2 regions of the Klebsiella sp. PK01 genome follow, and region 1 is predicted to be linked to the other one. Evidence: predicted binding sites of a transcription regulator. Region 1 holds the regulator's gene; the other holds the start of a gene.
What was found. The regulator Fur, encoded in region 1, represses iron uptake genes when iron is present. The targets are predictions, from matches to a motif close to ATAATAATGAGAACNACTATCAA.
Positions count from the first base shown of each region.

Region 2: AC22LX_RS12490 (siderophore-interacting protein) is a predicted target of Fur. The motif match lies at 4,391-4,413, and genes of this name have one in related genera.

Region 1 is NZ_JBYEZM010000004.1:480,197-491,189, forward strand. Features, by position in the region: gene chiP (chitoporin ChiP) at 1-610, shown strand, start outside; gene AC22LX_RS15490 (ChiQ/YbfN family lipoprotein) at 658-990, shown strand; gene tcuC (MFS transporter) at 1,043-2,338, opposite strand; gene tcuB (tricarballylate utilization 4Fe-4S protein TcuB) at 2,394-3,533, opposite strand; gene tcuA (FAD-dependent tricarballylate dehydrogenase TcuA) at 3,520-4,923, opposite strand; gene tcuR (tricarballylate utilization LysR family transcriptional regulator TcuR) at 5,021-5,947, opposite strand; gene fur (ferric iron uptake transcriptional regulator) at 6,060-6,512, opposite strand; gene fldA (flavodoxin FldA) at 6,805-7,335, opposite strand; gene ybfE (LexA regulated protein) at 7,485-7,778, opposite strand; gene ybfF (esterase) at 7,912-8,685, opposite strand; gene seqA (replication initiation negative regulator SeqA) at 8,915-9,475, shown strand; gene pgm (phosphoglucomutase (alpha-D-glucose-1,6-bisphosphate-dependent)) at 9,508-10,993, shown strand, end outside.
Region 2 is NZ_JBYEZM010000003.1:588,374-599,366, forward strand. Features, by position in the region: gene dhaL (dihydroxyacetone kinase subunit DhaL) at 1-310, shown strand, start outside; gene dhaM (dihydroxyacetone kinase phosphoryl donor subunit DhaM) at 321-1,739, shown strand; gene AC22LX_RS12485 (glycerone kinase) at 1,814-3,463, shown strand; gene AC22LX_RS12490 (siderophore-interacting protein) at 3,567-4,340, opposite strand; gene AC22LX_RS12495 (PadR family transcriptional regulator) at 4,569-5,087, shown strand; gene ygjG (putrescine aminotransferase) at 5,351-6,730, shown strand; gene AC22LX_RS12505 (tRNA-binding protein) at 6,773-7,105, opposite strand; gene ebgR (transcriptional regulator EbgR) at 7,313-8,296, shown strand; gene ebgA (beta-galactosidase subunit alpha) at 8,505-10,993, shown strand, end outside.

The sequences.
Region 1 (10,993 bases):
GAGCACCAGCTATCAGTTCTACGGTACCCGCGATAAAGTCAGCAACGGCGGCGTCAACGATATCTACGACGGCACCGCGTGGCTGCAGGCGATCACTTTCGGTTATAAAGCGGCCGATGTGCTGGATCTGCGTCTGGAAGGGACCTGGGTGAAAGCCGATGGCCAGCAGGGCTACTTCCTGCAGCGTATGACGCCAACCTATGCCTCCTCTAACGGTCGTCTCGATATCTGGTGGGATAACCGCTCTGACTTTAACGCCAACGGCGAGAAAGCGGTGTTCTTCGGCGCGATGTACGACATGAAGAACTGGGATATGCCGGGCTGGGCGTTTGGCGCGTCCTATGTTTACGCCTGGGATGCGAAGCCTGGCAGAATGGCATCCCCGGATGCTTACTACGATCCTAACTATCGTCTCAAAGAATCCGCCTACAGCCTGGATGCCATCTACACCCTGCAGGAAGGCCGCGCGAAAGGAACGATGTTCAAACTGCACTTCACGCAATACGACAACCACTCCGACATCCCAAGCTGGAGCGGCGGTTACGGCAACATCTTCCAGGATGAGCGTGACGTGAAGTTTATGGTTATCGCGCCGTTCACCATTTTCTGATGCCTGCGCGGCGGGCGTGAGCCTGCCGCCCCTCCGGGAGAATAACTATGAAAAAACTGCTGCTCATCGCCATCATGGCATCGGGTCTGGTCGCCTGCGCGCAGTCGCCAGCGCCGAAAGAAGATTCCAAATTGAAAGATGCCTATAGCGCCTGTATCAACACGGCGGAAGGTAATCCGGACAAGATCGAAGCCTGTCAGAGCGTACTGAACGTATTGAAACAAGAGAAACCGCATCAGCAGTTTGCGACGCAGGAAAGCGTCAGAGTGCTGGATTATCAGGCCTGTATTCAGGCGACGCGCACCGGTAATGACCAGGCGGTCAAAGCGCGCTGCGATAAAATCTGGCAGGAGATTCGCAGTAATAACACCACGAAGTAAAGCAGACGGTTAAGCGAAAACGGGCGGAGCGCACACTCCGCCCGTGGCTATTTTAACGCGGTATTTCCGCCGACTGATAGCCGCGGCTTAGACGCATGAACAGCATGGCGGTGGCGGCGAATCCGCATAGCGCCGCGCACATCAGCCACCAGCCCGGCGCGCTTTTATCACCGGTGATTTCGACCAGCGCGGTGGAAATAGCCGGCGTCAGCCCGCCAAAGATAGCGGTGGCGAGGCTAAATGCCAGCGAAAAGCCCACGGTGCGGACGTAAACGGGCATCACTTCCGTTAGCGCCGCCACCATCGCGCCGTTATACATACCGAAAAAGAACGAGAACCACAGCAGCACCAGCGTCATGCGGGTGAAATCCGGCGCGGCGGTGAGCCATTGCATCACCGGCCAGGTGGTCAACAGCGCCAGGATGGTAATTCCCATCAGCACCGGGCGGCGGCCTATCTTGTCTGAGAGCGCCCCGCCAATCGGTAACCAGATAAAGTTAGAAATACCGACCAGCATCGTGACCAGCAAGCTTTCGCGCGCGCTCAGATGCAGTACCGCTCTGCCGTAGGTTGGGGTATAGACGGTAATAAAATAAAAGGTGGTGGTGGTCATCGCCACCAGTAAAGTGCCCGCGCTGATGATGCGCCAGTTTTTAACAATAGTGGTCAGTATCTCTTTCGTATCGGGACGATGCTTACGCTGCAGAAACGCTTCGGTCTCCTGCAGCGAACGCCGGAGTACGAAAATCAGCGGGATAATCAGGCAGCCGATAAAGAAGGGGATGCGCCAGCCCCATTCTGCAATCTCGTCGTGACCCAGCGTTTCGTTCAGCGCGTAGCCAATCAGCGCCGCCATGACGATGGCCACCTGTTGGCTGGCGGACTGCCAACTGGTATAGAACCCTTTTTTCCCCGGTTTGGCGATTTCCGACAGGTAGACCGACACACCGCCGAGCTCGACCCCGGCCGAGAACCCTTGCAGCAAACGGCCAATTAAGACCAGCACCGGCGCCAGCACGCCGATGGTTTGGTAGCCCGGCACCAGCGCAATCAGTAACGTGCCGCAGCCCATAATCGCCAGGGTGACCATCAGCCCTTTGCGGCGACCGATCCTGTCAATATAAGCCCCTAATACCACCGCGCCGATGGGGCGCATCAGGAAGCCGGAGCCAAACACGGCAAAGGTGAGCATCAACGCCGCGAACTCGCTCTCTGCCGGAAAGAAGGTTCTGGCGATATAGGTGGCGTAGAAACCAAACAGAAAGAAGTCGAATTGCTCGAGAAAATTACCGCTGGTTACGCGGAGAATTGCGCCGAAGGTACCGGCGCGCGAGGTTGGTTGGGTCATAGGGTTTGCTCTCCATTGTCTTTATCTTGTTGTTATAGAGGTAAGAGGGAGCGGGTTAGTCGCCTGCGACTGCCGCCTGTTTTCCGCGCCGCTTCTCAATCGCCCACTTGAGTAACGCCGCACAGCGATAAAATCCGTGGGCAAATTTTCCGTAAGGCAGCGTTAAAAACAGCGCCATCACCACCCCGAGATGGATAGCGAGCAGAATGCCCATCCACGAGGTGTCCCGGCCCGCCAGTAGCGCGAGCCCGGTAAAACTGGTCAGTAGCAACAGCAGGATAAAAGCGCGATCCATCGGTTTTTGCCGCGCGTCGCCGTGCAGCGGCGAGCGGCGCAGATTCAGCCATAGCAAACCCGCAGGGCCTACCAGCAGCCCGATGCCGCCGAGCGTGCCCAGCAGTACCGGTACGCTAAAGAACGGGTAGGGCGCCTCCCAACCGGCGAGATAGTGATAGCCCGTGGCCACAACCGTGGCGGCGAAACAGAGCATGAAACCGTAGAAAGTGAAGTGGTGAAAACGGCGGCGCATCAGGGTGAAGGCGTCATCGGCCTCGTTACAGCCTTTACCGTGTCCGCCGTCGAGATATTTCAACGTCAGCGCATCATGTGAGGCCCTGGCGATATCGCCAGCCTGCGGTTGGCCCGGCGAGATCTCGCGCCAGAAACGAATCACCCCGCTCATCAGTAAACCGATGGCCGCAATGAAAACCGAACCGAACATCCACGCCAGCAGGTTATGCGGGAAAATCTGGTAGAAATCACCGGCCAGCGGCGGGTGCAACAGAGAGCCTTTGAGCCCCATCGCCAACAGCAGAAACAGGACAAGACCCGCGACCAGCGCCAGCACCATGGCGATCCCCGCACGGCGATATAAACTGCCGAAAGCGGCGGGCCGGGCGTAATGTTGATAGGTTTCCAGCCGCACTTCCGCCATCGCTTTGGGAACATTAATCGCAAACTCGTGCGGCGGGGCATACTGGCAGGCGTGCAGGCAGGCGCCGCAGTTGTGGCACAGGTTCGCCAGATAGTTAATATCCGCCTTGCCAAATTCCAGACGCTGGGTCATGGCCGGAAATACGGCGCAAAAGCCTTCGCAATAGCGGCAGGCGTTACAGACCTGCATCACCCGTTCGACTTCCGCTTCCGGCTCGGTGATGATTTGCGCCTCGATGATCAGCTTTTCAAGCGACTTCATGATGTTTCTCCTGCTGTGCCGCCAGGGCGGCTTGCTGACCGGCAATGCGGCCGAATGTGGTGCCAATCGACATGCCTACGCCGGCGGTATAGCCTTTGCCCAGTACGTTGCCGGCCATCATTTCGCCGGCGACAAACAGGTTGCGGCTCGGCTTACCGGCAAAGTGGACGGCGGCGTGTTGATTGACGTACAGCCCGAGGTAGGTGAAGGTGATCCCTGGACGCAGGGCATAACCATAATAAGGCGGCGTATCGATAGGCCGCGCCCAGTGGGTCTTCGGCGGCGTCAGGCCGGAGGTGGTGCAGTTATCAAGACGGGTATGGTCGAACTGGCCTGGCGTACAGGCGGCATTGTAGCTGGCGATGGTCTGTGACAAACGTTCGCCGTCCAGCCCCAATTGGCGCGCCAGTTCTGCGATGGTATTGGCCTGGGCGCCCGGAAATACCGGCGGCATAAATTGTCCAACGGCTTTGCTGTCGATGATCGAATAGCCGATTTGCCCCGGCTGGTGGGCGACCAGACGGCCCCAGATGGCGTAACGTTTGGGCCAGAAATCTTCCCCTTCATCATAAAAGCGCTCGGCATCGCGGTTCACCACCACCCCCAGCGACACGCAGTCGACGCGGGTACAGATGCCGCCGTCATAGAGCGGCGCCCGGGCGTCAATGGCGACGCAGTGCGACTGTGAAGGATCGCCGATGATATCGGCCCCGGCATCGATCATAAATTTGAGCAGCACTCCCTGATTAAAACGGGTGCCGCGGATGAGAAAGTTGTCTGCAGGCCATTCGCCGCGCTCATTTTGCCCCCAGGCTTCGCGCAGCCACTCGCGGTTAGATTCAAAACCGCCGGCGGCGAGCACGCAGGTTTTAGCGGCGATCCGCTCAGTGCCTGCCAGCGCGGCGACGAATTCGCCATCACGTAATTCAAGCGCCTGTACCGGGGTGTTATAGCGGATCTGTACGCCCATCTGTTCGGCGCTGCGGTAATAGGCATTGACCAGGGCTTTGCCGCCGCCCATAAAAAAGGCGTTAGTGCGGGCGACGTGCAGGGCGCCGGATAACGGCGGTTGAAAGTTAACGCCATGGCGGCGCATCCAGTCCCGACAGTGCGACGAGGTGCGGATCACCAGACGGGCCAGCGCTTCGTTGGTATTGCCGTCGGTAACGCGCAGCAGATCCTGCCAGTATTCTTCTTCCGGATAGCTGTCGACTAAGACATCCTGCGGCGCATCGTGCATACAACGCAGATTACGCGTGTGCTGAGAGTTACCGCCCCGCCATTCCCGCGGCGCGGCTTCCAGCAGCAGTACGGATGCGCCTGCTTCCCGGGCGGTTAAGGCGGCGCATAACGCGGCGTTGCCGCCGCCAATCACCAGTACATCCACCATTATCGGCTCCATTACGCTTTGACTAATTGTTAAATTTGTAATGGAAATGTAAGGTGCAGGGGGCGGCAGGCGCTATGGCGTGAAGCTAAAGGGGGGTTTAGTGTGTGTAAAGGCTGGCGCCCGGCCAGTTGCCGGATTCAACTAGCTGGCGCATGACTTTTGCCAGCATTACCCGTGCCGCAAGGCCTGCCGGGGTGAGTTCGTCATCGGAAAGACTGACCAGAAAATTCGGTCGGCTAAGTACCGGATTATCGACGCCGATCACTCTTAGCGCCTGGCTGTCGAGATGAGAAATCGCCGCGCCCGGCTGCAGCGTGGCGCCGAGCCCGTCACGAACGGCGCGCATCAGCAGGGCCAGGCCATCGATTTCAGCCACCACGTCAACGTTGATGGCGTGCTCCTGGCAAATAGCGTCCAGCCTGCCGCGCAGGCCATGCCCCTGGCTTGGCATAATCAGCGGGATGGCGGCCAGTTGGTTCGGGGAGATGCTATCGCCGGGCAGCGGCGCCAGCACGTCATGGGCGCCAATCAGGAACAGACGTTCCTCAAGAATGGGTCGGGCGCTCCAGCGCAGGATCTTCTCTTTCTGGAAAACGATGGCTAAATCGAGCTGGCGGGTGTTGATCATCCGTTCCAGATTGCCGGAGAGGCTCTCCACCAGGTGCAGGCGGACGTCGGCGTAGCTTTCGCGCATGGCGTTGATAAAAGGTACGCCCAGTACAGAAGCGGTGCTCGGCGCCATACCGACGCTGACGTGACCGGAAAGGCGCGCTTCACGCGCGGCGAGAATTGCATCGTCAGCATGGCGCAGCGCCAGTTGCGCCTGCGAGTAAAAGGCGAGGCCGGCGCTGGTGGGCATTACGCCGCGCGAAGTCCGTTGCAGCAGGCGGATAGCGAGTTCATTTTCCAGACGCGCCATTTGCTGGCTGAGCGCAGAGACGCCAATATTCAGATCGAGCGCGGCGCGGCCCATACTGCCGGTTTCCACAATGCGGACAAAATAGCGTAGCTGGCGCAGCTCCATATTGACTCTCCGTACAAGGCGTTATGCTCTGACAGAATACGCATGCCGGCGGATTTCGCCCATAAAAAAGCCAACCTTGAGGTTGGCTTTTTACGACAAACGAGACGGGAAATTATTTATTCACCGCATCGTGGGCATGTTCATCTTCGCGGCAGTCGCCTTCCGCACAGTGGCCGTACAGGTACAGGCTGTGGTTGGTTAAGCGGATGCCGTGTTGCGCAGCAATTTCACGTTGGCGGGATTCGATAGAATCATCGCTGAACTCGATCACTTTGCCGCAATCGAGGCAAATCAGGTGATCGTGGTGGTGCTGCTGAGTCAGCTCGAATACGGATTTACCGCCTTCGAAGTTGTGACGAGTCACGATGCCTGCATCGTCGAACTGGTTCAGCACGCGGTAAACGGTAGCCAGACCAATCTCTTCACCCATATCGATCAGGCGTTTATATAAATCTTCCGCACTGACGTGATGGTTATCCGGTTCCTGCAACACTTCCAGAATTTTCAGTCGGGGAAGTGTGACTTTCAGGCCAGCCTTCTTTAATGCGATATTGTTGTCAGTCATGCGGAATCTGTCCTGTTGCTAAAGATCGGCTTCCTTCAAAGGGAAGCAATACAGAGAATCACCCGATGTAATGCGTCTCATTATAGAGCTGCAACTCTGAAATGAAAACTGCAACCATCGCGCCTTGTAAGCTGTCAAAAACGAATTACCAGCTACAAACTGTGTCACGTGACCTCGTGGAATCAGAGGACATTGTACAGATATGTGATGAAAAGTTAAAAACTTGTAGCTATTAGTTTGATTGCTTTTATCTATTAATTCAGCGCAGCTTAATAGCTGCGCTGTTTGATTCTTAGGCGTTTTTGATTTCTTCCAGATGCAGCTCTTCGGAAATCTGCTTCACCCACTTCTCAACGCGCTCGTTGGTCAGTTCCGGCTGACGGTCTTCATCAATCGCCAGACCTACGAAGTGATCGTCGTCTGCCAGGCCTTTAGAAGCTTCAAAGTGGTAGCCCGCGGTCGGCCAGTGGCCAACGATGGTTGCGCCGCGCGGTTCAATGATGTCACGAATGGTGCCCAGCGCATCGCAGAAGTATTCTGCGTAATCTTCCTGGTCGCCGCAGCCAAACACGGCTACCAGCTTACCGTTGAAGTCGATCTCTTCCAGCGTCGGGAAGAAGTCGTCCCAGTCGCACTGCGCTTCGCCGTAGTACCAGGTTGGGATGCCGAGCAGCAGAATATCGTGGCTTTCCAGATCTTCTTTGCTGCTCTTGGCAATGTCGTGAACTTCAGCAACGTCTTTACCGAGCTGCTTTTGGATCATTTTTGCAATATTTTCGGTGTTGCCGGTGTCGCTGCCAAAAAAGATGCCGATGATTGCCATGAGTAAAATAACCTCTTGAAACTTAATGATGTGGTAGTGGCATTATGCCTACAGTTAACGGCAATCATAGCAGAACAGGGAAGGGCGCGGAAACAGCAATAACGTCCTGGTGCACACTCTGCTACATGAAAGCGATTTTTTTGCGTTTTTCAGACTTCGCCCTGGTTACGCAGGCAGGCCAGTTGGTGCATCAGCATCTCTTCGATAAGATCGCTGCGGCTCATGTTGCGGGCTTCCGCCAGCTCATTAAGCGCGTCGACCGCATCGGCGTTGAGCTTCAACTCAACGCGCTTCAAGCCGCGAACTTTATCGCGTTTGAGCTGATTGCGTTTGTTGATGCGCAGTTGTTCATCGCGCGAAAGCGGATTGGTTTTCGGTCTACCCGGGCGACGCTCATTTGCGAACAAATCTAATGTCGTTCGGTCCGTTTGTTCTTTTGCCATGATTCAGAGTGACTTCGGGGAAACAAGCTGCCGGGCTATAGCCGGCGCAGATAGCGCGCCATAATACATCAGGCGAACCGCCGCGCCAACGACCGCGGGCATTATGCCGCGCGGTCGGGCGTTTTTTAGCCACTCAGGCTTCAATTGTGCTCAGATAACGGCGAATTGCGCGTAAAACCGCCTCGGGTTTTTCCGCATGCACCCAGTGTCCGGCGCCGGCAATGACGTGAGCGCGGGCCTGCGGGAATTGCGCCAGCAGCGCGTCGCGGTATTCATCGGTAACATAAGGGGAGTTGCCGCCGGGAATAAATTGCGCCGGGTGCGGCCAGGCTGGCACCGTTTCCCAGCCGACAATATGCGGGTATTGATCCCACAGCGCCGGCACGTTGAAGCGCCACGCGCCGTCGACAAAGGATTTCAGCAGAAACTGAATGACGCCTTCTTCATTTATATGCTCGCGCATCACCTGCGCCGCCTGCTGGCGGGTGCTGGCGGCGGATTCGCTGACGGCGTTAATCGCCGCGAAGATCTCATCATGACGGCGGACGTGATAAGCCACCGGCGCAATATCAATCGCCACCAGCCCGGCGATGCGATCCGGCGCCAGCGCGGTCAGCGCCATCACCGCTTTGCCGCCCATTGAATGGCCGATAAAGGTCGCTTTCTCTATCTGATGATCGTCAAGAGTATCCAACAGATCCTGCGCCATCGCGCGGTAGGTCATCTCCGGCGAACGCGGCGATAAGCCGTGGTTGCGCATATCGACCTGCAATATATCGTAGTCGGCGACCAGATCGCGGGCGAGGATCCCAAGGTTGTCCAGGCTGCCGAACAGGCCGTGTACCAGGACGATTGGGGATTTATTGTGCGGGTTTTGTGCAGATTGCGCTCGGCTATTTAATTTCATGGCAAAGTTCTTTTTTTCGCTCCGTCGGGTTAGGGTATTATGTTGGACATTCTGCCATTAGGCTGCAAGACCCGGAAGCATTCTGAGTTTTACCGCCATCCTGGTTTGACGCTATTCGCGGTTGGGATTTGTCCTCTATCTGATGCCTTTTGCGCAGTAGTGTGAAAGACAAAGGATAGTTAATCCCGACGACTTGTATTCAGAAACAAAGAAATCGCACTGGATTAAGATGAAAACAATCGAAGTTGATGATGAGCTCTACCGCTATATTGCCAGCCACACTCTGCATATCGGCGAGAGCGCATCCGACATTTTACGGCGCATGCTGAAATTTACCGCCGTTTCTCAGCCTGCATCTGGCGCGCCTGCGGCGAAAGCCGCGCCGGCGGCTGCTCCTGCGGCGGCGCCAGTCGTCGAAGCGAAGCCGGCCAACCCGGTTAAAGATAAAGTCCGCGCCATGCGCGAACTGCTGTTATCTGACGAATACGCTGAACAAAAGCGCGCGGTTAACCGCTTCATGCTGGTATTGACTACGCTTTACTCGTTAGACAGTAAGGCTTTTTCAGAAGCCACTGAATCTCTGCACGGGCGCACCCGCGTATACTTCGCCGAAGATTCACGGACGCTGCTGAAAAGCGGTAATCAGACCAAACCGAAACAGGTTCCTGGTACGCCGTGGTGGGTTATCACCAATACTAATACCGGCCGTAAATGCAGCATGATCGAACACATCATGCAATCAATGCAGTTCCCTGCGGAGCTGATTGAAAAGGTTTGCGGCACGATCTAGTTAATTAAACTTTGCACCAGAAGGATCAGGCAATGGCAATCGATAAACGTGCGGGTCAGCCGGCACAACAGAGTGATTTGATTAACGTCGCCCAGCTGACCGCTCAGTACTATGTGCTGAAGCCGGAAGCGGGTAATGCGGAGCATGCGGTTAAGTTCGGCACCTCCGGCCATCGCGGTAGCGCAGGGCGCCACAATTTCAATGAGCAGCATATTCTGGCGATTGCGCAGGCGATTGCGGAAAACCGCGCGAAAAATGGTATCACCGGCCCGTGCTACGTGGGTAAGGATACCCACGCTTTATCCGAACCGGCATTCATTTCCGTGCTGGAAGTGCTGGCGGCGAACGGTGTTGATGTGATCGTTCAGGAAAACAACGGTTTCACTCCGACGCCGGCGGTCTCCAACGCGATTCTGGTGCATAACAAAAAAGGCGGCCCGCTGGCGGATGGTATTGTGATCACTCCATCGCACAACCCGCCGGAAGATGGCGGTATCAAATACAACCCGCCAAATGGCGGCCCGGCTGATACCAACGTGACGAAAGTGGTGGAGAACCGCGCTAATGAACTGCTGGCCGCCGGTCTGCAGGGTGTGAAGCGTATCTCTCTCGACGCCGCGCTGGCGTCCGGCCACGTAAAAGAGCAGGACCTGGTGCAGCCGTTTATTGAAGGGCTGGCGGATATCGTCGATATGGCGGCTATCCAGAAAGCGGGCCTGAAACTGGGCGTCGATCCGTTGGGCGGCTCGGGTATCGAATACTGGAAACGTATCGGCGAGCACTACAAGCTGGATCTGACCATCGTCAACGATCAGGTCGATCAGACGTTCCGCTTTATGCACCTTGATAAAGATGGCGCGATCCGTATGGACTGCTCCTCCGAGTGTGCAATGGCGGGTCTGTTGGCGCTGCGCGATAAGTTCGATCTGGCCTTCGCCAACGATCCGGATTACGACCGTCACGGTATCGTGACTCCGGCTGGGCTGATGAACCCGAACCACTATCTGGCGGTGGCTATCAACTACCTGTTCCAGCATCGCCCACAGTGGGGCAAAGATGTTGCGGTTGGTAAAACGCTGGTTTCTTCGGCGATGATTGACCGCGTGGTTAACGATCTGGGCCGTAAGCTGGTAGAAGTGCCGGTAGGCTTCAAGTGGTTTGTTGACGGTCTGTTCGACGGCAGCTTCGGCTTCGGTGGTGAAGAGAGCGCCGGGGCATCGTTCCTGCGTTTCGACGGCACGCCGTGGTCCACCGATAAAGACGGTATCATCATGTGCCTGCTGGCGGCGGAAATCACCGCGGTCACCGGTAAGAACCCGCAGGAGCACTATAACGAGCTGGCGGAACGCTTTGGCGCCCCGAGCTACAACCGTCTGCAGGCCTCCGCCACTTCCGCGCAGAAAGCGGCGCTGTCTAAGCTTTCGCCGGAAATGGTGAGCGCCGATACGCTGGCGGGCGATCCGATCACCGCGCGTCTGACCGCGGCGCCGGGCAACGGCGCTTCTATCGGCGGGCTGA
Region 2 (10,993 bases), on a different contig from region 1:
GATGATCCGCGAAGGCGCGGACGGCGTCGTCAACCGCGGTAAAGCGGAGCCGGGCGATAAGACGATGTGCGACGTCTGGCTGCCGGTAGTGGAATCCCTGCGTCATTCCAGCGAGCAGCATCTGTCTATCCCTGCCGCGCTGGATGCCGCCTGCGAAGTGGCCGAGCGCGCCGCCCACGCCACCATCACCATGCAGGCGCGTAAAGGCCGCGCCAGCTATCTCGGCGAGCGCAGTATCGGGCATCAGGATCCCGGCGCGACCTCGGTGCTGTTTATGGTTCAGATGCTGGCTGCCGCCGCCAAAGAGTAAGGAAATCGCGATGGTAAACCTGGTTATTGTTTCTCATAGCGCCCGGCTGGGCGAAGGTGTCGGAGAACTGGCCCGGCAGATGTTAATGAACGATGGCTGTAAGCTGGCGATCGCCGCCGGGATCGACGATCCCGACAGCCCGATCGGCACCGATCCGATTAAAGTCATGGAGGCGATCGAATCCGTCGCCGACACCGACCATGTACTGGTGATGATGGATATCGGCAGCGCCCTGCTCAGCGCCGAAACCGCCCTCGATCTGCTCGATCCGGCGATTGCGGCAAAGGTGCGGCTGTGCGCCGCGCCGCTGGTCGAAGGGACGCTGGCGGCCACCGTCAGCGCCGCCTCCGGCGCCGGGATCGACAAGGTTATCGCCGATGCCATGAACGCCCTGGAAGCCAAGCGGGTTCAGCTGGGTTTACCCTCGCACACGCCTGACGCCGCCGCCCCAACGCTTGCTGACGACGGCGACGCTAAATCGGTTTCAGTCATTATTAACAATCACAACGGCCTGCACGTGCGTCCGGCATCGAAGCTGGTCGCCGCGCTGGCGGGTTTTAACGCCGACCTGGTGCTGGAGAAAAACGGCAAATGCGTCACCCCGGACAGTCTGAATCAAATCGCTCTGCTGCAGGTGCGCCGCCACGATAAGCTGCGCCTGCTGGCTCGCGGTCCGGACGCCGATGCGGCGCTGGCGGCGTTTCAGGCGCTAGCCGCCGATAACTTCGGCGAGTCGCCGGAGGTGCAGCCGACTGCGGAACCCGCCATACCTGTGCGTGTTGAAGGCGCGGCGCTGCTTTATCCGCTGGCGCCGATCCAACCGGCGCTCCCCGCCGCCGCCGACGTTGCTCGCGAGCAGCAACGCCTGCGCCAGGCGATCGACCAGACGCTGGCCGATCTCAATGCGCTCACCGAGCTGGCGGAAAACAAATTTAACGCCGATATCGCGGCGATCTTCGCCGGTCATCACACTTTACTCGACGATGAAGATCTGTTTGATGCCGCCAACGATCGTCTGCTCACCGAACAGTGCTCAGCGGAATGGGCGTGGCATCAGGTGCTGATGGAGCTCAGCCAACAGTATCGCCAGCTGGATGACGCCTACCTGCAGGCGCGCTATATCGATATCGAAGATATTCTGCAGCGCACGCTACGCCATCTGCAGGGTATTAAGGAGACGCTGCCATTCGCCAGTGAGCCGACGATTATTATCGCCGACAATATTTATCCCTCGACCGTACTCCAACTGGATGCCAGCAAGGTCACCGGCCTGTGCCTGCGCGACGGCAGCGAACAGGCCCACGGCGCGATTATCGCCCGCGCGGCGGGGATCGCCTGGTTATGCCAGCAGGGCAACGCGCTGAATGATATTCAGCCTGGCGAAGCCATCACGCTCGATATGCGTCAGCAACGTCTTATTCGTCGCTAAATCCACTTTGACCGTTACCACTCCGGAGGCCCGCCTCCGGAGGGTGAGTTTTCGCTTACTCTTCAGGAACCACTATGTCTCAATTCTTTTTTAACCAGCGCGCCAGCCTCGTTAACGACGTGATCGAGGGAACCATTATTGCCAGCCCGTGGAACAACCTCGCCAGGCTGGAGAGCGACCCGGCGATCCGCGTAGTGGTGCGCCGCGATCTGAATAAAAACAACGTGGCGGTGATTTCCGGCGGCGGCTCCGGCCATGAACCAGCGCACGTCGGCTTTATTGGTAAAGGCATGCTGACCGCCGCGGTCTCCGGCGATCTGTTCGCCTCGCCGAGCGTCGATGCGGTACTCACCGCGATTCAGGCGGTGACCGGCGAGGCGGGCTGTCTGCTGATCGTTAAAAACTACACCGGCGATCGGCTTAACTTCGGCCTCGCGGCGGAGAAAGCGCGCCGTCTTGGCTACAACGTGGAGATGCTGATCGTCGGCGACGATATTTCGCTGCCGGATAACAAACAGCCGCGCGGTATCGCCGGGACCATTCTGGTGCATAAAGTGGCGGGCTATTTCGCCGAGCGCGGCTTCAACCTCGCCACCGTCCTGCGCGAAGCGCAATACGCCGCCAACCATACCGCCAGCATCGGGGTGGCGCTGGCCAGCTGTCACCTGCCGCAGGAAGCGGAAAGCGCGCCGCGCCATCAGCCTGGCCACGCCGAGCTGGGGATGGGCATCCACGGCGAGCCGGGAGCTTCGACGATCGCGACCCATAACAGCGCGGAAATCATGCAGATTATGGTAGAGAAGCTAACCGCCGCCCTACCTGAAACCGGCCGCCTGGCGGTGATGCTCAATAATCTCGGCGGCGTGTCGGTGGCCGAGATGGCGATTCTGACCCGCGAGCTGGCCAACACCCCACTCCATGCGCGCGTTGACTGGTTGATTGGCCCCGCTTCGCTGGTAACGGCGCTGGATATGAAAGGCTTCTCGCTGACCACTATCGTGCTGGAAGAGAGCATTGAAAAGGCGCTGCTGTCGGATGTCGAAACCGCCAGTTGGCAGAAGCCGGTGCAGCCGCGGGCTGTTAATATCATGCCGTCCGCGCTTGCCAGCGCACGCGTCGCCTTTACGCCATCGACCAACCCGCAGGTGGGCGATTACGTGGCGCAGGTGACCAGCACGCTCTCCGGCCTCGAAGCCCATCTCAACGCGCTGGACGCCAAAGTGGGCGACGGCGATACCGGCTCCACTTTCGCCGCCGGCGCGCGCGAGATTGCCGCTCTGCTGCAACGCCAGCAACTGCCGCTCAATGATTTACCCACGCTGTTCGCACTGATTGGCGAACGCCTGACGGTGGTAATGGGCGGCTCCAGCGGCGTCTTGATGTCGATTTTCTTCACCGCCGCCGGACAGAAGCTGGAGCAAGGCGCCAGCATGGCGGAAGCGCTAAATGCCGGTCTGGGGCAGATGAAATTTTACGGCGGCGCCGATGAGGGAGACCGGACGATGATTGATGCCCTGCAGCCGGCGCTGGCGGCGCTGCTGGCCGAACCGGATAATCTGCAGGCCGCTTTCGTCGCGGCGCAGGCCGGCGCGGATCGCACCTGCCAGTCGAGCAAAGCCGGTGCCGGACGCGCCTCCTATCTCAACAGCGAGAGCCTGCTCGGCAATATGGACCCCGGCGCTCACGCGGTAGCGATGGTGTTTAAGGCGCTGGCGGAACGCTAAACCTCCCCCGGTGGCGCTGCGCTTACCGGGGCGACATAACACCATTGAAAGGTAGCCCGGAGAAGGCGCAACGCGCCGCCATCCGGGTTTACCGCTCTATCTATTATTTGCTATGCCAGTACGCCTGCGAACGCACCAGCTGCTGATCGATACTCGGATCCTCAAAGCGCGCCAGCAGCGATTTCACCACGCCGCCTTCTCCGGTCAGCCAGATGAAATAATCTTCTGACGGCACCTTAACCTGTGCCAGACGCTCGGCGACGAACGCCGGGTGGTGGCCTACCACCCATTCGATATTAAAGCCGTCGAGATCCGCCAGATAATCTTTATACGAAGCATCCGCAATAGAGACGATGGCCGTCACCTGCGGCGTCACCGGCAGCTGGCGCAATCCCAGCAGGCGGCGGCGCAGCGCCGGCATTCCCGACTCGTCACAGACATAAAGCTGCCAGGCGTAATCTTCCGGCACCACCAGCGAACCGCGCGGCCCGCCGATCACCAGCTTATCGCCGACGTTGGCTTCCAGCGCCCAGCGGCTGGCAATACCGCCATCGTGGATATAAAAATCGTAAGCCAGCTCGTGGCGTTCGGCATCGTACAGCGGCGTGTAGTCACGGGTCGCCGGGCGCACGCCCTCGCCCCAGTTAATGCCTTCGTCGGTCACTTCCGGCGGCGTAAATACGCTGCCCGCCTGCGGGAAAAACAGTTTAGTGTGGTCGTCAAAACCCTGGGAAACAAAGCCATCCAGCGCCTCGCCGCCCAGCACAATCCGCTGGAACGCCTGGCCGATACGCTCAACGCGCAGCACGGTTAATTCGCGAAAACGTAGTTCGTTACGCACGCGCTGCGGATATTTTGCTTGTTTAATTGTGGTCATCCGTCGTCGCCTTGGTGAAGGGTAAATAGATATATCTAAACTCAGTGCAAATGATAATGATTGCCATTAGTGAAAATGGCAAGTTTTTTTTGATATAAAGCGAGAGAAAGTCACAATAAAGCCAAAATCAAAAACAAATTCAATTATATCAGTCAATTAAAAATAAACCGTTGTCATTTATTATTTTTTAGATATAAATTAGATATATCAAAAATACAGGAGACATCGATGCGACATCATCACGAAGAGGGCCACGGCGAACAGGGCCGTCGCGGCGGCGGACGCCGCCAGCGTTTCTTTGGCCACGGCGAATTGCGCCTGGTGATCCTCGATATCCTTTCGCGCAACGCCAGCCACGGCTATGAGCTGATTAAAGAGATTGAGGCGCTGACGCAGGGCAATTACAGCCCCAGCCCCGGCGTCATCTATCCGACGCTCGACCTGCTGCAGGATCAGGGATTGATTAGCGTAGAAGAGGAGAATGGGCGTAAAAAAATCGCTATCACTGAAGAGGGGCGCCGCCTGCGCGCCGAAAGCGGCGAGCTGTTAAGCCAAATTCAGACGCGCCTGCAGGAACGCATGGTCGGCTGCGAATTGCGCAAAAATCCGCAGATGAAACGCGCGCTGGAGAACTTTAAAGCGGTGCTGGACCTGAAGGTCAACCAGCAGAGCATCAGCGACGCTCAATTGAAACAGATCATCGGCGTGATTGACCGCGCGGCGATGGAAATCTCCCAGCTCGATTAACCTCTCGCACCACAATAGTTCCCAGGCTGCTCCATCACGCGGCAGCCTGCACCACCCCAATTCATACCGCTTCACACCCCAACGGCAGTTTATCTTGCAGCCTCAGGAATAAAACGTGCCAATAATTAAGTTATGAGATTAAATTTTGCACATTTGCGCCTTAACTTTGCGTTTATCCCGATTTTCATCGTCGCTGCCAGGCTGGCGTAATCCCTGCAATACTTAATTCAGTATCATGTGATACGCCCCCCCAGGAGCACATTTTGAACAGGTTACCTTCCAGCGCATCGGCTCTGGCCTGCAGCGCGCACGCACTGAATCTCATCGAGAAGCAATCGCTCTCCCATGACGAAATGAAAGCACTGAACCAGGAGGTGAGAGAATACTTTAAAGAACATGTGAACCCGGGGTTTCTGGAGTATAGAAAATCGGTCACAGCCGGCGGGGATTACGGAGCCGTAGAGTGGCAAGCGGGAGGGTTAAATACGCTTGTCGACACCCAGGGACAGGAGTTTATCGACTGCCTTGGTGGGTTTGGCATCTTCAATGTAGGGCACCGTAATCCAGTTGTGGTATCCGCCGTCGAAAATCAACTCGCGAAACAACCGCTTCACAGCCAGGAGCTGCTGGACCCGCTGCGGGCCATGCTGGCGAAAACGCTGGCGGCCTTAACGCCCGGCAAGCTCAAATACAGTTTCTTCTGCAATAGCGGCACGGAATCGGTGGAAGCGGCGCTGAAGCTGGCAAAAGCCTATCAGTCTCCGCGCGGCAAATTTACCTTCGTCGCCACCAGCGGCGCGTTCCACGGTAAATCGCTGGGCGCGCTGTCGGCCACCGCGAAATCGACCTTCCGTAAACCGTTTATGCCGCTGCTGCCGGGCTTCCGTCACGTGCCGTTCGGCGATATTAACGCCATGCGTTCCATTCTGAGCGAATGCAAGAAAACCGGTGATGACGTCGCGGCGGTGATCCTTGAGCCTATCCAGGGCGAAGGCGGCGTGATCCTGCCGCCGGCGGGTTACTTACCGGCGGTCCGTAAACTGTGCGACGAGTTTGGCGCGTTGCTGATCCTCGACGAAGTACAGACCGGCATGGGCCGCACCGGCAAGATGTTCGCCTGCGAGCATGAAAACGTGCAGCCGGATATTCTATGTCTGGCTAAAGCGCTCGGCGGCGGCGTAATGCCGATCGGCGCGACGGTAGCGACGGAAGAGGTCTTCTCGGTACTGTTCGATAACCCATTCCTGCACACCACTACCTTCGGCGGCAACCCGCTGGCCTGCGCGGCGGCGCTGGCGACGATCAACGTCTTGCTCTCGCAGAACCTGCCGGCGCAGGCGGAGCAAAAAGGCGATCTGTTGCTGGACGGCTTCCGTCAACTGGCGCGCGAATATCCGGATCTGGTGAATGAAGTCCGTGGGAAAGGCATGCTGATGGCCATTGAGTTTGTCGATAACGAGATTGGCTATAACTTTGCCAGCGAGATGTTCAGGCAGCGGGTGCTGGTCGCCGGGACGTTAAACAACGCCAAGACGATCCGCGTTGAACCGCCGCTGACGCTCACCCTCGAACAGTGCGAACAGGTGCTGAAGGCGGCGCGCAAGGCGCTGGCGGCACTGCGCGTTTCGGTCGAAGAGACATAATTCACACCCGACCCTCTCCCGCTGGGAGAGGGTATTTTCGCGTTATACCACCCGCACGCCTGCCGGCATGACGCGCTCCGGCGTCAACAGCACGCTTTCGCTTTCATCCTCGGTTTCCGCGCATAACAGCATGCACTCAGAAGTTTCACCACGCATTTTGGCTTTCGCCAGATTACACAGCACCACCACCGTTTTCCCCAGCAGCTCTTCTTCGCTGTAGTAGGGCACCAGGCTGGTGACCGTCTGCAGCGTGCGGTCGCCGACATCAATCCGCGCGATGTACAGTTTGTCAGCATTGTCATGGCGCTTCACCTCGACAATCTTGCCGACGCGCATCTCCAGTTTGGCAAAATCAGCGTAAGCTACGGTATCCATCTCTCACCTCCAGTAAATTTTTACTAAAAGATAGCAAGTTTTTGCCGTTCGTCTGCATAATGCTGAGAATAATGCTACTTCTGTCACGCTATCGCCGGGGAAAACAGCCCTCGCGCGCAGGCGTTTTTTACTGAAATAAGGTGCAGGACGCGACGCTTGCTTTACAATGGATGAGCAAACATGGGCAACGTCCGATAAAGGAAAAAGATGGCAACGCTAAAAGACATTGCGACCGAAGCGGGTGTTTCGCTGGCGACGGTTTCCCGGGTGTTAAACGACGATCCCACCCTGAACGTGAAAGAAGAGACCAAGCATCGCATTCTCGAGATTGCGGAGAAGCTGGAGTATAAAAGCAGCAGCGCGCGTAAAACGCAGGTCCTACCCGTCGGCCACCATCATATCCTGGCGCTGTACAGCTACCAGCAAGAGCTGGAAATTAACGACCCTTACTATCTCGCCATTCGCCACGGTATTGAAACCCAGTGCGAAAAGCTCGCCATCGAGCTCACCAACTGCTATCTCAATAACACCCTGCCCGAGCTGAAAAAAGTCACCGGCGTATTGATTATCGGCCAGCCGACGCGCGAGCTGCGCGAAACCGCCAGCGCGCTGACCGACAATATCTGCTTTATTGATTTCCACGAAGCCGGCAGCCCGTACGATGCGGTGGATATCGACCTGGTACGTATCGCTAAAGAGGTGGTCGACTTCTTTATCCAGCAGGGCGCGTCGCGTATTGGATTTATCGGCGGCCAGGACCAGCCCGGCAAGGCCGATATTCGCGAAGTGGCGTTTGTGGAGTACGGCCAGTTGAAGGGCGTGGTTTCAGCCGATGATATCTGGCGCGGCGGTTTTTCAAGCTCGTCCGGTTATGAGCTGGCGAAGCAGATGCTGGCGCAAGCGGAATTTCCGCGGGCGCTGTTTGTCGCCTCGGACTCCATCGCCATCGGCGTGCTGCGCGCCATTCACGAACGCGGGCTGGCGATCCCGGAAGATATTTCGCTGATTAGCGTCAACGATATCCCCACCGCGCGCTTTACCTTCCCGCCGCTGTCGACGGTGCGGATCCACTCCGAAATGATGGGTAGTCAGGGGGTGAACCTGCTGATCGAGAAGGCCCGCGATGGCCGCGCCCTGCCGCTTAACGTTTTTGTTCCCAGCGTGTTGAAGCTGCGCGGCACCACCCGTTAATCCAACCCCATCCCGGCGGCGCTTCGCTTAGCCGGGCTACCGGTCCTGACCGGAACGCCATTCTGTAGGCCGGGTAAGGCGAAGCCGCCATCCGGCACAAAGTGGCTCATTTTGTGATCGAGTTAAAGTAAATCATCCCTGACGATTTTATTTAGTAAAAGTTTTACTAAAATGAGTTTTATCTTATTAAGCCGTTCAGGGAGGCGATATGAATCGCTGGGAAAACCTTCAACTCACTCATGAAAACAGGCTGCCGCCGCGGGCGTATTTCTTCTCTTACGACTCACTGGCCCAGGCGCGGACCTTCGCCCGCGAAACCAGCAGCCGCTTCCTGTCCCTCAGCGGGCAGTGGAACTTTCGCTTTTTCACCAACCCGCTGCTGGTACCGGAGAGCTTTACCTCATGCTATCAGAACGAGTGGGGGCCAATTACCGTACCGGGTATGTGGCAGATGGAAGGCCACGGTCAGCTGCAGTACACCGACGAAGGTTTCCCCTTCCCCATCGACGTGCCGTATGTCCCGACCGATAACCCGACCGGCGCCTACCAGCGCCTGTTCACCCTCGGCGACGGCTGGCAGGGCAAACAAACCATCATCAAATTCGATGGCGTCGAAACCTATTTCGAAGTCTACGTTAACGGCCAGTACATCGGCTTTAGCAAAGGCAGCCGCCTGACCGCCGAGTTCGATATCAGCGCGGCGGTGCAAACCGGCGACAACCTGCTGTGCGTGCGCGTGATGCAGTGGGCGGACTCCACCTATATTGAAGATCAGGACATGTGGTGGTCGGCGGGCATTTTCCGCGACGTCTATCTGGTGGGGAAAAATCCGCTGCACGTGCAGGATTTCACCGTGCGCACCGATTTTAACGATGACTACATCGACGCGACCCTCTCCTGCCAGCTGACGCTGGAAAACCTGGCTCCGCAGACGGCGGCGGCGACGCTGGAATATACCCTGTTCGACGGCGAAAAGGCGCTTTATTCGGGCAACGTCGGTCAACTGCAGGTCAGCCAGCAGCTGAACACCGGCTTCACGATTGATGTGAGCGCGCCGCAGCAGTGGTCGGCGGAAAACCCGTATCTTTATCATCTGGTGCTGACGTTAAAGAACGCCGCCGGCGAGGTGCTGGAAATCATCCCGCAGCGCGTCGGTTTCCGCGATATCAAAGTGCGCGACGGCCTGTTCTATATCAATAACCGCTACGTGATGCTGCACGGCGTAAACCGCCACGATAACGATCATCTGAAAGGCCGCGCGGTCGGCATGGATCGCGTGGAAAAAGATCTGCTGCTGATGAAGCAGCACAACATCAACTCGGTGCGCACCGCCCACTACCCGAACGACCCGCGTTTCTATGAAATGTGCGATATCTACGGACTGTTCGTGATGGCGGAAACCGACGTGGAGTCCCACGGTTTCGCCAACGTCGGCAACCTCAGCGCCATCACCGACGACCCGGCCTGGGAACACATCTACGTTGAGCGCATCGTGCGCCACGTGCACGCGCAGAAAAACCATCCGTCGATCGTCATCTGGTCGCTGGGTAACGAATCCGGTTATGGCTGCAACATCCGCGCCATGTACCACGCCACCAAAGCGCTGGATGATACCCGGCTGGTGCACTACGAAGAGGATCGCGACGCCGAGGTGGTGGATATCATCTCCACGATGTATACCCGCGTACCGCTGATGAACGAATTCGGCGAGCACCCACATGAAAAACCACGCATTATTTGCGAATACGCCCATGCGATGGGCAACGGTCCCGGCGGACTAACTGAATATCAGAACGTTTTTTACCAGCACGACTGTATCCAGGGCCACTACGTGTGGGAATGGTGCGACCACGGTATTCAGGCCAGCGACGAAAACGGCGCGGTGTGGTACAAATTCGGCGGCGATTATGGTGACTACCCGAACAACTACAACTTCTGTCTTGATGGCCTGATTTTCTCCGACCAGACGCCGGGGCCGGGCCTGCGCGAATACAAACAGGTCATCGCCCCGGTAAAAGTGCAGGCGCGGGATATCTGCCGCGGCGAACTGCGGGTGGAAAACAAACTGTGGTTCTCCACTCTCGATGACTACACCCTGCGCGTTGAAGTGCGCGCCGAAGGCGAAACGCTCTCCAGTCAGTTGCTGAAAGTGAAAGACCTGGCGCCGAACAGCGGCCGCGACCTGCAAATCGCCCTCCCGCAGCTCGACGAACGTGAAGCTTTCGTCAACATCATGGTGACCAAAGATTCGCGCACCCCGTATAGCGAAGCCAATCACGATATCGCCGTCTATCAGTTCCCGCTTAAAGCGCGAACCGCCGCGCGAACGCCGCTGTTAAACGCCAGCGCCACGCCGCTGCAGATTGTCGATGAACGCCTCAGCTACACCATCTGCGGCCATAACTTCCGCGTGGTGTTCAGCAAGGTCAGCGGCAAACTGAGCGAATGGCAGGTCAACGGCGTCGACCAGGTAACCCGCGAGCCGAAGATTAACTTCTTCAAGCCAATGATTGATAACCATAAACAGGAATACGAAGGACTGTGGCAGCCGGCCCACCTGCAGATAATGCAGGAGCATCTGCGCGAATTCAGCGCTGAAATAGAGGGCGAAACGGTGGTGATCACCACCCGCAGCGTGATTGCGCCGCCGGTGTTCGACTTCGGTATGCGTTGTACCTATCGCTGGCAGATTACCCC